DNA from 2 places in the Paenibacillus sp. UMB4589-SE434 genome. Region 1 is predicted to be linked to the other one. Evidence: riboswitches for the same ligand, from Rfam matches in the RefSeq annotation. Region 1 holds a riboswitch; the other holds the start of a gene.
The links. A riboswitch is a leader RNA that binds a small molecule or an ion and turns the genes downstream of it on or off. The one in region 1 is predicted to bind S-adenosylmethionine.

Region 1 (5,369 bases):
ATAAATATCTTCATGATGAAACGTCGAAGCTTGGATAATCGGAACGCTCGAAGCCCCCGTATGCTTACACACCTCACTGCCAAAATGAATAAGTCGCGTTGCGAACTGATCGTTATGATGTCCCTGACTCATGCTCTACACCCCTTTTGCTTCCAAAACAGGCGTTGACGCCAACTCTTCCTTGGCGGCAGATAACGCTTGTTCCAGGTCTGCAATAATGTCATCTACATGTTCGATTCCAACAGAGAAACGCAGCAGGCGATCATCAACACCTACAGCTTCCCGAATTTCTTGCGGGATGTCCGCATGGGTCTGAACTGCAGGATAGGTCATTAGTGATTCCACACCGCCCAGACTCTCCGCAAATGCAATTAGCTTAATATGACGTAAGATCGGCTCCACATAACGAGCATCACGCAAGCGGAACGATAATATTCCGGTGTTGCCTGATGATTGTTTGCGTTGGATCACATAGCCCGGGTGATCCACAAGTGCTGGATAATAAACCGTGTCTATTGATTCGTGTGTATTAAGCCACTCTGCAACACGTGTAGCGTTGTATTCATGCCGCTCCATACGCAGCGCTAACGTCTTCATTCCGCGCATGAGCTGATAAGAGTCACTCGGACTAAGCACAGCACCAATAGAATTATGAAGGAAAGCCATCTCTTCGGACAATTCTTTACCCTTTGTCACGATAAGTCCAGCAAGTACATCATTGTGTCCGCCCAAATATTTGGTAGCACTGTGTACGATAATATCCGCTCCCAGCTCAATCGGACGCTGGAAAAACGGCGTAAGTAATGTATTGTCCACGATTGTCAGCATGTTATGGGACTGCGCCCACTTGGCAACAGCTTCAATATCGGTAATCATCATAAGCGGATTCGTAGGGGTCTCGATAAATATAGCTTTAGTGGACGGTTGACGAACGGATTCTATCGCCTCAAGATCGTTTGTATCCACATAAGAAGCCGTCACACCAAACCGGGACAGCAGTCGTTCTAGCATACGATAGGTGCCACCGTATAGATCCAAAGAGACAATCAAGTGATCACCTTGTCCGAATAGGGCAAAGACGGTCTGAAGCGCCGCCATGCCCGAACTACAGGCAAAACCTGCATCTCCGCGCTCTAACAAGGCAGCCGCATCCTCCAACACCGCCCGAGTCGGGTTCTTGGTCCGAATGTAATCAAAACCTGTACTCTGTCCTAGGCGAGGATGCCGATACGCGGTAGCTTGATAAATTGGGAAGGTTACTGCGCCTGTCGTCGGCTCCTGAATGGAACCAATTTGCGCTAATTGGCTTTCCATCCGATAAGACTGCTCGTCACGGTTAATCATGCTATACACCTGCCCCTTCTTTACGTACTGCTACAGAACGTAGTTCATACGGCGTTTCTTGGTATACATAGTAGTTAAGCCAGTTGGAAAAAAGTAAGTTGGCGTGCCCTTTCCATGTTGAACGCGGTGTTTTGGTCGAATCATCATTAGGATAGTAGTTACACGGCAGCTCCATCTCCATTCCTTTAGCAACATCCCGATCATACTCCCACTTCAATGTACACGTGTCATATTCGGAATGGCCTGTTACAAAGATATGACGTCCGTCTTCGCTCGCTACCAAGTATACGCCTGCTTCGTCCGACTCAGATAAAATTTCCAAGCCTTTCTTCTGCTCAATGTCCTCTCTGCGGACTTCCGTATGACGAGATTGTGGTACTAGAAATAACTCATCAAAGCCGCGAGTCAACTTGACATTCTCCTTGCTCAATGAATGGTGGAATACACCAAAACACTTATTAGAAAGCGGATGTTTGGGTACACCGTAATGATAATACAGCCCAGCTTGTGAGGCCCAACAAATATGCATGGTTGATGTCACATGATCCTTGGACCACTCCATGATGTCGCAGAGTTCCTTCCAATAGGTTACCTCTTCGTATTCCATTTGCTCAACAGGAGCACCTGTAATGATCATGCCGTCAAATTGTTCATTTTCTACATCTTCAAATGTCTTATAGAAGGACGACAGATGCTCCGCCGATGTATTTTTGGATACGTGGGTCGCAGGATGAAGCAACGTCACATCCACTTGCAGCGGCGTATTCCCGATTAGACGTAACAACTGTGTTTCAGTGGTCTCTTTTGTCGGCATTAAGTTAAGTATAACAATTCGCAGCGGACGAATATCTTGTGTATAAGCGCGTGATTCGTCCATGACGAATATGTTCTCCTGAGTCAATATTTCTTTCGCCGGCAAATGGTCCGGTATTTTAATCGGCATGACGCTCTCCCCCTTCGAAATGTGTCCTGAAAGATGAACAATAACGTAAGCAAATTCGACTTTTGTTAAAATTGAATACAAAAAAACCTTTCTCTGTATGATACGAGAAAGGTCATGCCTGCATATATTCATGCGCCTCTCTCATCTATCAGCTGCCGGGCGCAAAACATTCGTCTACACCATGCATCTGCAAGAATTAGCACCGCTGCGCAAAACATACTGCTTGCGCCGGTTGCCGGGTATCATCGGGCTTGTCCCTCCACCTGCTCTTGATAAGATTGCCATTTGCTTATGAAATTGGTCATCAATTGGACTTGGTAATAATTTAAGGCATTGGCAAGCATTTCGTCAAGGGTCAAATCACATGTAATGGCAGTACACCATATATTGAAGGCATAAGTTTCATCTGAATATCCCTTGAAAGGCTACTAATGCCGCGTTATACTAGACAAGTGCTTCAGACCTAACGGATTAAAAGCACTTGTTTACATTCTATTTTGTAGAGGTGAATTTCGGATGGATGGCGACCCGAGGCCGTGCCACGGTAAGAACGGACAACCGAATATGACGATTCGACGATCACGTAAGCTTGTGCTTGTGGCTGTCGTTAGTTGTTCGCGCTTGAGGGACCCTATTATGGTGTCCTTACACGCCTGACTCTGTTCATTCACTCAACACTGTGAACAACTTCACCATCCCCGCATCTTCACGTTGCTAGTTATGAATCGTCATGATAACGACGACGCAAGCTACCGATAAGCGGTGGTATGAAGGAGTGATGGTGATGAAAATACGTCTCGTCAACGACGGTGTGTTTACACCGATCGAAGACATTAATGTCACATTGACCCCGCCTGATGCAGGATTCTACTGGATCGATGCGGACGTTGATGATCTTCTTGTATTACAGCCGATGTTTCATATTCACGATCTCGCAGTTGAGGATTGCCTAAGTGAGGATGAACAGCGGCCGAAGATGGAAATATACGAAGGTCATTACTTCATTGTGATTAACAGCATTCGGTTTGATGATGAAGAAATATTTCTCCGTGCTTTAAATATTTTTCTTGGCAAACACTATCTAATTACCGTTACCAAGCAGAAAATTAATGAATTGCGTACCGTTAAGCCCTTGCTGTGGGAACAGGAAGTGAGCACGCCGGACCGTATGCTCTATATACTTGCTGACACCGTTGTAGACAACTACTTTACGGTTGCGGATCGAATTGAAGCCAAGATTGACAATCTTGAGGAAGTCGTACTCGTAAATGCGAAGAAATCTCACTTAAACGAAATCATTAATCTGCGAAGCGAGATCTTGTGGCTTAAGAAGGGACTAGGTCCGCAGAAGGAAGTACTCCTTGTTCTGTATCGCAAAGACTTGCGGCTTATTGATGATAACCTCCAGAAATATTTTCGCGACATTTATGAAAATGCTGTTAAAGTGGCTGAAACATTTGAAACGTTCCGCGACTTAATGGCAAACTTACGAGAGTCTTACCAATCAAGCATTGCAAACCGGGCCAATGAAATCATGCGCGTCTTTACGGCCGTTACAACGATCTTTATGCCCCTGACCTTCATTACCGGCTTCTACGGCATGAACTTTGATTATGTGCCATTTATGCATAACGAATACGGCTCGTTATATGTCAGCGGCTTTATGCTGGCACTCGCCCTGTTTATGTTGTATTGGTTCCGTAAGAAGGATTGGCTGTAAACTTAACAATTGAACAGGTTCATTTCCTGCATAATCCGCCCGCTAATCAATAATGGTTAGCGGGCTATATGTATACTCGATCAGCTTGTAATCTAAGCCGTCTGCCTTCCCTGCTTCTTGTCACTTGACGTTCCTTCTGCCGGCGTATTTGGTGCTTTGTTAATACTTAATTCTTGTACTTCATCCTGATTCCCTGTTACTTGACCGTTCAATGTCATTCTTACGAGCCGAATGTATTCATATTTGCGCTGCAATTCACCACTTGCCATCTGCAAGGCGTCCTCTCCATACACACGAACGAATACCGGTTTTAAGTATTCAACCCCCAATTCTGCAAGTGCAGCTATAATGGATTGACGTTCCTCACTTGAAATTATGGAGAGCTCCAGCTCAATAAAGTCATGGATGTCATAACCGTCTGCGACTAATGCTTCGATCCGTACTAGCAATTCTCTTCGATCTATTTTTAAGTGCCCTGTCAACTGCTCAGCCGACATCTGATTCTGTATCCCTTCGAGTAACATTCGACGTTCTACAAGTTTTCCAAATTCATTATTCAGTTTGGCCTGCTCCTGCTCATAAACCCACTTGAGAAATACCGGTTCAGACACTGTTTCTCGCACCCAGTTCAATGGGAATTCCGCAGCGCGTCCGATCGTCTTCGTTATTGCCGTGATCGACTCCGCATACGCCCTTACCTTAGCCTCGCCGAATCCCGGCAACTGCCGCAGCTCCTCTGCCGAATAAGGCACAAATGCACTTACCAGTCTAAGCATTCGATTCGTTGCAATCCAGAATGGCGCCCTCTTCAAGGAAATCGCTTGTTCTCTGCGCCACGCCGTTAAACGTTCATACAGCGTATCATTAACGTTCAGGTCTCCGTAGCAGTTGATCCATTCGTTATGCTCTTTCATACGCCGCTCATGAATATTCGTATCTGGCATGAAGCCAAGAGCAGGCTGAAATCCAATGCTAAGCAAGCGCGCCATGCCCGATCGAAGCGCCGCCCGCATCTCAAGCCAGACCCCACCTTCATACCAAGTGACGGATTCCTGCTGTATATGGTTGTCCGTTATGTCGTCCACTTGATCAGACACGCCTGTCTCCCACAATACAATCCATTTTCCTTCTTCCTCACCAGCACTTACAAGCCCTGTAATAGTCACTCCGGCTGCTGTCACCTTCTCCATTCGTGTCATCCATACTACTAGCATATCGCCTTACCTCCTATTGAAAAATAATAGTCCTTCATAACAATCCGGCGATATGCAGACATCAAAAAGGAAGCACGCCTTCAACGTATATCGTCGTCGAAGAGGTGCTTCCTCATCCTAGTTATGAATTTAAGCTTATTATAGCATG
Region 2 (5,369 bases), on a different contig from region 1:
AGGCCAGCGCCTTCTTTCAGCTTCACGATACCTTGTTTCTCAAGCAGCAGCAAAGCACGGCCGCCATTTGTCGCATCGTTAGGGATCGCTACGGTAGCGCCATCTGTTAATTCATCAACAGACTTGATCTTCTTGGAGTATCCACCAAACGGTTCAACGTGAACGTTGCCTACAGATACCAGCTTCAAGCCAGCTTTTTGATTTTGATCATCCATGTAAGGTTTATGTTGGAAGAAGTTCGCATCAAGCTGCTTCTCGTTTAATTGCACATTAGGCTGCACATAGTCCGTAAATTCTTTAATCTCAAGTTCAATACCTTGTTCTTTCAATTTAGGAGCAATATGCTTTAAAATTTCTGCATGTGGAACTGGTGTAGCACCTACAACCAATTTTGTTGTTTCTGCTGCGGAATTCCCACCATTACTTGCAGTCCCAGCGTTATTCTCTGCAGTCTTGCCGCCGCAAGCGGTCAGCATTGCCACCAGACCAATCAGTGTTAATACGAGTGTAAGTTTTTTGAAATTTTTCATTTTTATTTCTCTCCCTTCCAAAATAAACCCCTGTGATTTGTTGGTGACTGACCTAAGAGGCTGTCATCTATATGAAGCCCGATTGAGCGTGCTTCCTTACTTGCGAGTGTAATGACGAACGAATCGGTCGCCAATCCATTGCAAAATTTGCACCATTACGATCATAACTGCGATCGCAATGATCATAACACTGGTCTCATAACGCTGGTAGCCATATCGAATCGCCAAGTCACCAAGGCCGCCACCGCCTACAAGTCCAGACATTGCTGTGTAGGAAATTAGAGTGACTGCCGTTATGGTCGTACCAGCAATCAAGCCAGGCATTGCTTCTGGCAATAACACCTTGCGTACAATCTGCCAGGTTGAAGCTCCCATCGCTTGCGCTGCCTCGATAACACCACGATCTACTTCGCGAAGTGAAGTTTCGACGAGTCGAGCAAAAAATGGCGCGGCTGCGATGACCAAAGCAGGAATGGCTCCCTTCACACCGATTGTTGTCCCAATCAGCACCTTCGTAAACGGCAATATCGCAATCATCAGAATGACAAATGGAACCGATCTCAACACGTTCACCATAAGCGATAATAAGCTGTACATTACTTTGACAAACCAATGACTGGACTTGCCTGACAAAAATAAGAGAACGCCTAATGGCAGGCCGATGATAAACGTAAACAGTACCGAGAATCCTAGCATATTCAGCGTGTCCGCTGATGCCTGAGACACCTCGCTCCAGTTCACTTCACTGAAGTCAATTCCGAATACCATTACGCAATCACCTCCACGTCAAGTCCCTGCTTCACCAAGGCTTCAAGTGCCGTCTGCAAAGTCCTTGCTTCCCCGTCTAGTCGAACGACCAACTGCCCATAAGGTGTATCCTTCATACGAGAGATTGTACCTTGCAAAATGGCGAATTCGATGCCAGCCTCAGATAATACGCGGTGCAGAATCGGCTGATAAGTGACGTCGCCCAAATAATTAATCTTAACGACGCGTGAGCTGTCACCAGCCTGAGTCTTAAACGATGTCCATGGCTGCAGCTCTTCATGATGGCTCTCTTCGAGAATAAACTCTTTAGTAACCGGATGCTGCGGCTTCAAAAATACGTCTACTACAGGACCCTGTTCTACAATTTTGCCGCCATGTATAACGCCAACCCGGTCACAGATCGACTGGATAACATGCATTTCATGCGTGATCAGTACAATCGTAATGCCAAGGCTGCGGTTGATTTGCAGCAGCAGCTCCAAGATAGAATTGGTCGTCTGCGGATCAAGCGCAGACGTTGCTTCGTCACACAGCAGCACCTTGGGATCATTGGCAAGCGCCCTTGCAATACCGACACGCTGCTTCTGCCCACCAGACAATTGAGCCGGATACTTATCACGGTGCTCCTCCAGACCAACCAGTCGAATCAATTCATTGACTTTGGCCTTTACCTTGTCCGCAGGCGTCTTATGCAGGCGCAGCGGAAACGCAATATTGTCGAACACCGTTGCGGATGACAGCAAATTAAAATGCTGAAAGATCATGCCAATCTTGCTGCGCTGCTTCTGCAGCTCTTTGTTTGACAACTCCGTCATTTCAATTCCGTCAATAAGGACGGAACCTGACGTGGGCCGCTCCAGCAAATTAATGCTGCGAAGCAAGGTACTCTTGCCTGCACCGGAATGGCCGATAATACCGAACACTTCACCTGCTGACACATGCAAATCAATATGTTCTAAGGCGAGCATGCCTGCGCTTGATTTGCCCTGCGCAGGATACCGCTTGGATAATTGTTTGATCTCAATCAAAACTTGTGACACCATCCTTCCGACTTACTTTAGGATGCACTTCTTTCCCATTTTAACATCGGGTTAAATCGGGAAGACCACATCATTCCATAAATCTTACCTTGTAATATACAACTTAAACCTGCAACTTTCTAACTTGCATCCCATTGTTCAGGATTGCCGCTACATCTGTGTCACTCTCAGCACCATCGCTTTCGATTGCCGAAATCGATGCAGCCTACCTTATATCTCATGGCAAGCCGCATTTAACAGTTTGTGGACACCCCATGCAAGCAGATCTTGTATAAATAACAAGAGCCCCCTCTTGGCAGATGCCAAAAGGGGGCTCTCGAAAATCATATCGCCGGATGGCGCGGATGAGTCGAAGTCTCCCTTTCCTCATCTGCCAAAGCAATCACGCTTTGAAGGAATTAGCACCTTGATCATTATGCAAGCATGCTTGTCGCGATATTCGCTGACATAAGCACTACCGGGCTTGCATAATCGGTTGCCGGGCTTCATCGGGCCTGTCCCTCCGCCTCTCTTGATAAGAAAATGGTTATGAAGTTAATTCAGAGTATATAGCAGGGAATTAACCTTGTCAACATCCATTTATTTGCTTTCGTTACCATTTTTCATACTGAGTAAATGTGTAAATATAGCGATTAAGACCTGACAAACCGCCTCATATCCATCTTTTAGGTCATGGACGTTTGCCTGGATGTTCTCGAGTTTTACTTTATCGTTAAGGCTGCGATGTCGCTGCCACAAGTCATCCTGCATTTCAGCGTTCATATGATGAATTTCTGTATTGCGGCGCTTGCGTAAGCGCTGCAAGGAGTCTTTATGGACGTCCTTCAAATGCATAAGCTCCCTAGTCAATGCAGGTGTCGTATTTAAATAATTCATTTGCCTCAAGACGGTAAAAAACGAAAATCGGTTCTTCACCTTCCCTGTATCAAGCTGCAAAGCCTCATTTAACAAGGTTCCCACCTTATCAAGCACCGAGAACAACCGAATAAAACCATTCTTGTAGAAATAGACATGACGATAGTAATTATCCAGTTCTTCTTCATTCATTTCCTCTTGATATTGCTTCGTAACCTGACTGGCAAACCGATCAGATGCATACATGCTCTGCTCTAACTCATCAAGAGACGTTTTCAATCCTACCGTCCACACTTCGATCTTGCGCCAATCATGGTGAGGGTCCCCATCTCGTTCCATTACTGCGCGCACCTTTGCCAGATAATGATCCATTGCAGCCATTGCTTCTAATAATTCGCCTGTATCTACACGCGGTGCTTCGCCGAACAGCATTCGGAGCATAACACGCCCTCCATCCACCAATGAAATGACTTTAACCATCTCCCATGTGTTGTTAAGGTAACTCGAAAAGTGGCATCTTAACCAGAAAAGGTTAAGATGCCTGTCCTTCAATGAGCCAACTGGCTCCTATTTGCCTGTGACTCCGCTCGGGAAGTATTGTTTCCAGCGATCATCAACCAGCTTGACAATGTCTTCACGAGGAATTAACTCATCCGGGTATCCAGGCTTCATACGTGCATCTATCACAATTGGCAGCTTGTAGCTTAAATGGTGCTGACGTACTTCCGCCGCCGCATAAATGTCTGAGGCCGGATTAAAGCGCGTGAATACTGCCCACAGAAACGATAATTGACTGCTTGCAATCTGATGGGCGTCGTCCACCAAGAAGATAAGCGGCCATTCCGTGCCCTTCTCTGCCAAACGATGCATAAGCCGCTCCGCAAGCTGCGGTTCTTCTTCGTAAGTTGCACCGGTCATCGTCAAGCAACCGCCGCAGTATGCAGCGATGTCGCGAATCTCTGCTACTTCACCTTCCGTATATTCGCGTGGCAGTTTACGTACAGGATCGCCTACGCCAAGCATAATGCCCTTACTGCCATGATTCAGCTTATGCCCGGTATAGTCTAGCGTATCATGTGCCGTGTTGTTGATAATGTACAGATCCGTCTCCGGCTTAAATCGTTCCAATACAGATTCCAGCAGCAGCGGGAAATTCTCAAGATCAACCATCTGATCCGTCAGGAACAGAAACTTCGTTAAGCTGAGCTGTCCCTCACCAAGTATACGGAATCCAGACATGAGCGCTTCGCGGGAATAACTTTCCCGCACGACTGCCGCGGCCATCGAGTGGACACCAGTCTCTGCATACGGATGCACTTTACGCACACTTGGCATGACCATCGGGAACGCAGGAGACAATAAGCGAACTAGATACTCGCCCAAGAAATAGTCTTCTTGGCGCGGCTTTCCTACAATGGTAGCCGGATAAATCGCATCTTTGCGGTGATACATTTGCTTCACGTTTAGCACAGGGAAATCATGCACCCAGGAATAATAACCATAGTGATCACCGAAAGGCCCTTCAGGGCGGCGAATATGGGGCGGTACAAAGCCTTGAATGACAAAGTCCGCCTCCGCCGGGATACGATGACCCGCAAAGCCGCTGTCTACTACCGGCAAACGTTCTCCTAACACAAATGAAGCCATCAGGAGTTCAGGCAGCTTCTCAGGCAGAGGTGCGATCGCCGAAGCGATTAGGGCAGGTGGGCCACCTACGATAACGGACACCGGAAAATCCTGATTCCGCTTCTCTGCTTCACCATAATGGAAGCCGCCACCCTTCTGAATCTGCCAATGGACGCCAGTGGTTTGGTCGTCATAAATCTGAATGCGGTACATGCCAAGATTATGATCACTCGCGCCGAAGTCAGGATGTTCCGTATATACGAGGGGCAGCGTAATAAAAGGTCCCCCGTCTAGTTGCCAACTGGTCAATGCAGGTAAGCCTTGCAGCGGCTTTTCTGTCTTGCGCACTTGAGTGATTGGGGCTTGATGAGCCGGTACATTTTTGAAGCCAACCTTCAATGCATCCCAAAATAAAGATTTCTGATCCCACAGTTTCTTAGGCGTGGGAGGCATTAATTTATGTATAGCTTCGATGCCCTGTTTCGCAAATTGTTCAGGACGCGGTCCGAAAGCCATATCCGTACGACGCATCGTGCCAAACAAGTTGGTG

Region 2: it holds a riboswitch for S-adenosylmethionine, as region 1 does, so the genes downstream of both, QP775_RS23925 (methionine ABC transporter ATP-binding protein) here and metA (homoserine O-acetyltransferase MetA) in region 1, are expected to answer to the same signal.

The regions. Positions count from the first base shown of each region.
Region 1 is NZ_JASOYK010000006.1:248,756-254,124, reverse strand. Features, by position in the region: gene QP775_RS19795 (trans-sulfuration enzyme family protein) at 1-132, opposite strand, end outside; gene QP775_RS19790 (aminotransferase class I/II-fold pyridoxal phosphate-dependent enzyme) at 136-1,344, opposite strand; gene metA (homoserine O-acetyltransferase MetA) at 1,346-2,287, opposite strand; SAM riboswitch class I at 2,426-2,566, opposite strand; gene corA (magnesium/cobalt transporter CorA) at 3,072-4,007, shown strand; gene QP775_RS19775 (HRDC domain-containing protein) at 4,100-5,221, opposite strand.
Region 2 is NZ_JASOYK010000010.1:101,956-107,324, reverse strand. Features, by position in the region: gene QP775_RS23935 (MetQ/NlpA family ABC transporter substrate-binding protein) at 1-530, opposite strand, end outside; gene QP775_RS23930 (methionine ABC transporter permease) at 627-1,298, opposite strand; gene QP775_RS23925 (methionine ABC transporter ATP-binding protein) at 1,298-2,326, opposite strand; SAM riboswitch class I at 2,702-2,859, opposite strand; gene QP775_RS23920 (Cthe_2314 family HEPN domain-containing protein) at 2,918-3,634, opposite strand; gene QP775_RS23915 (UbiD family decarboxylase) at 3,761-5,369, opposite strand, start outside.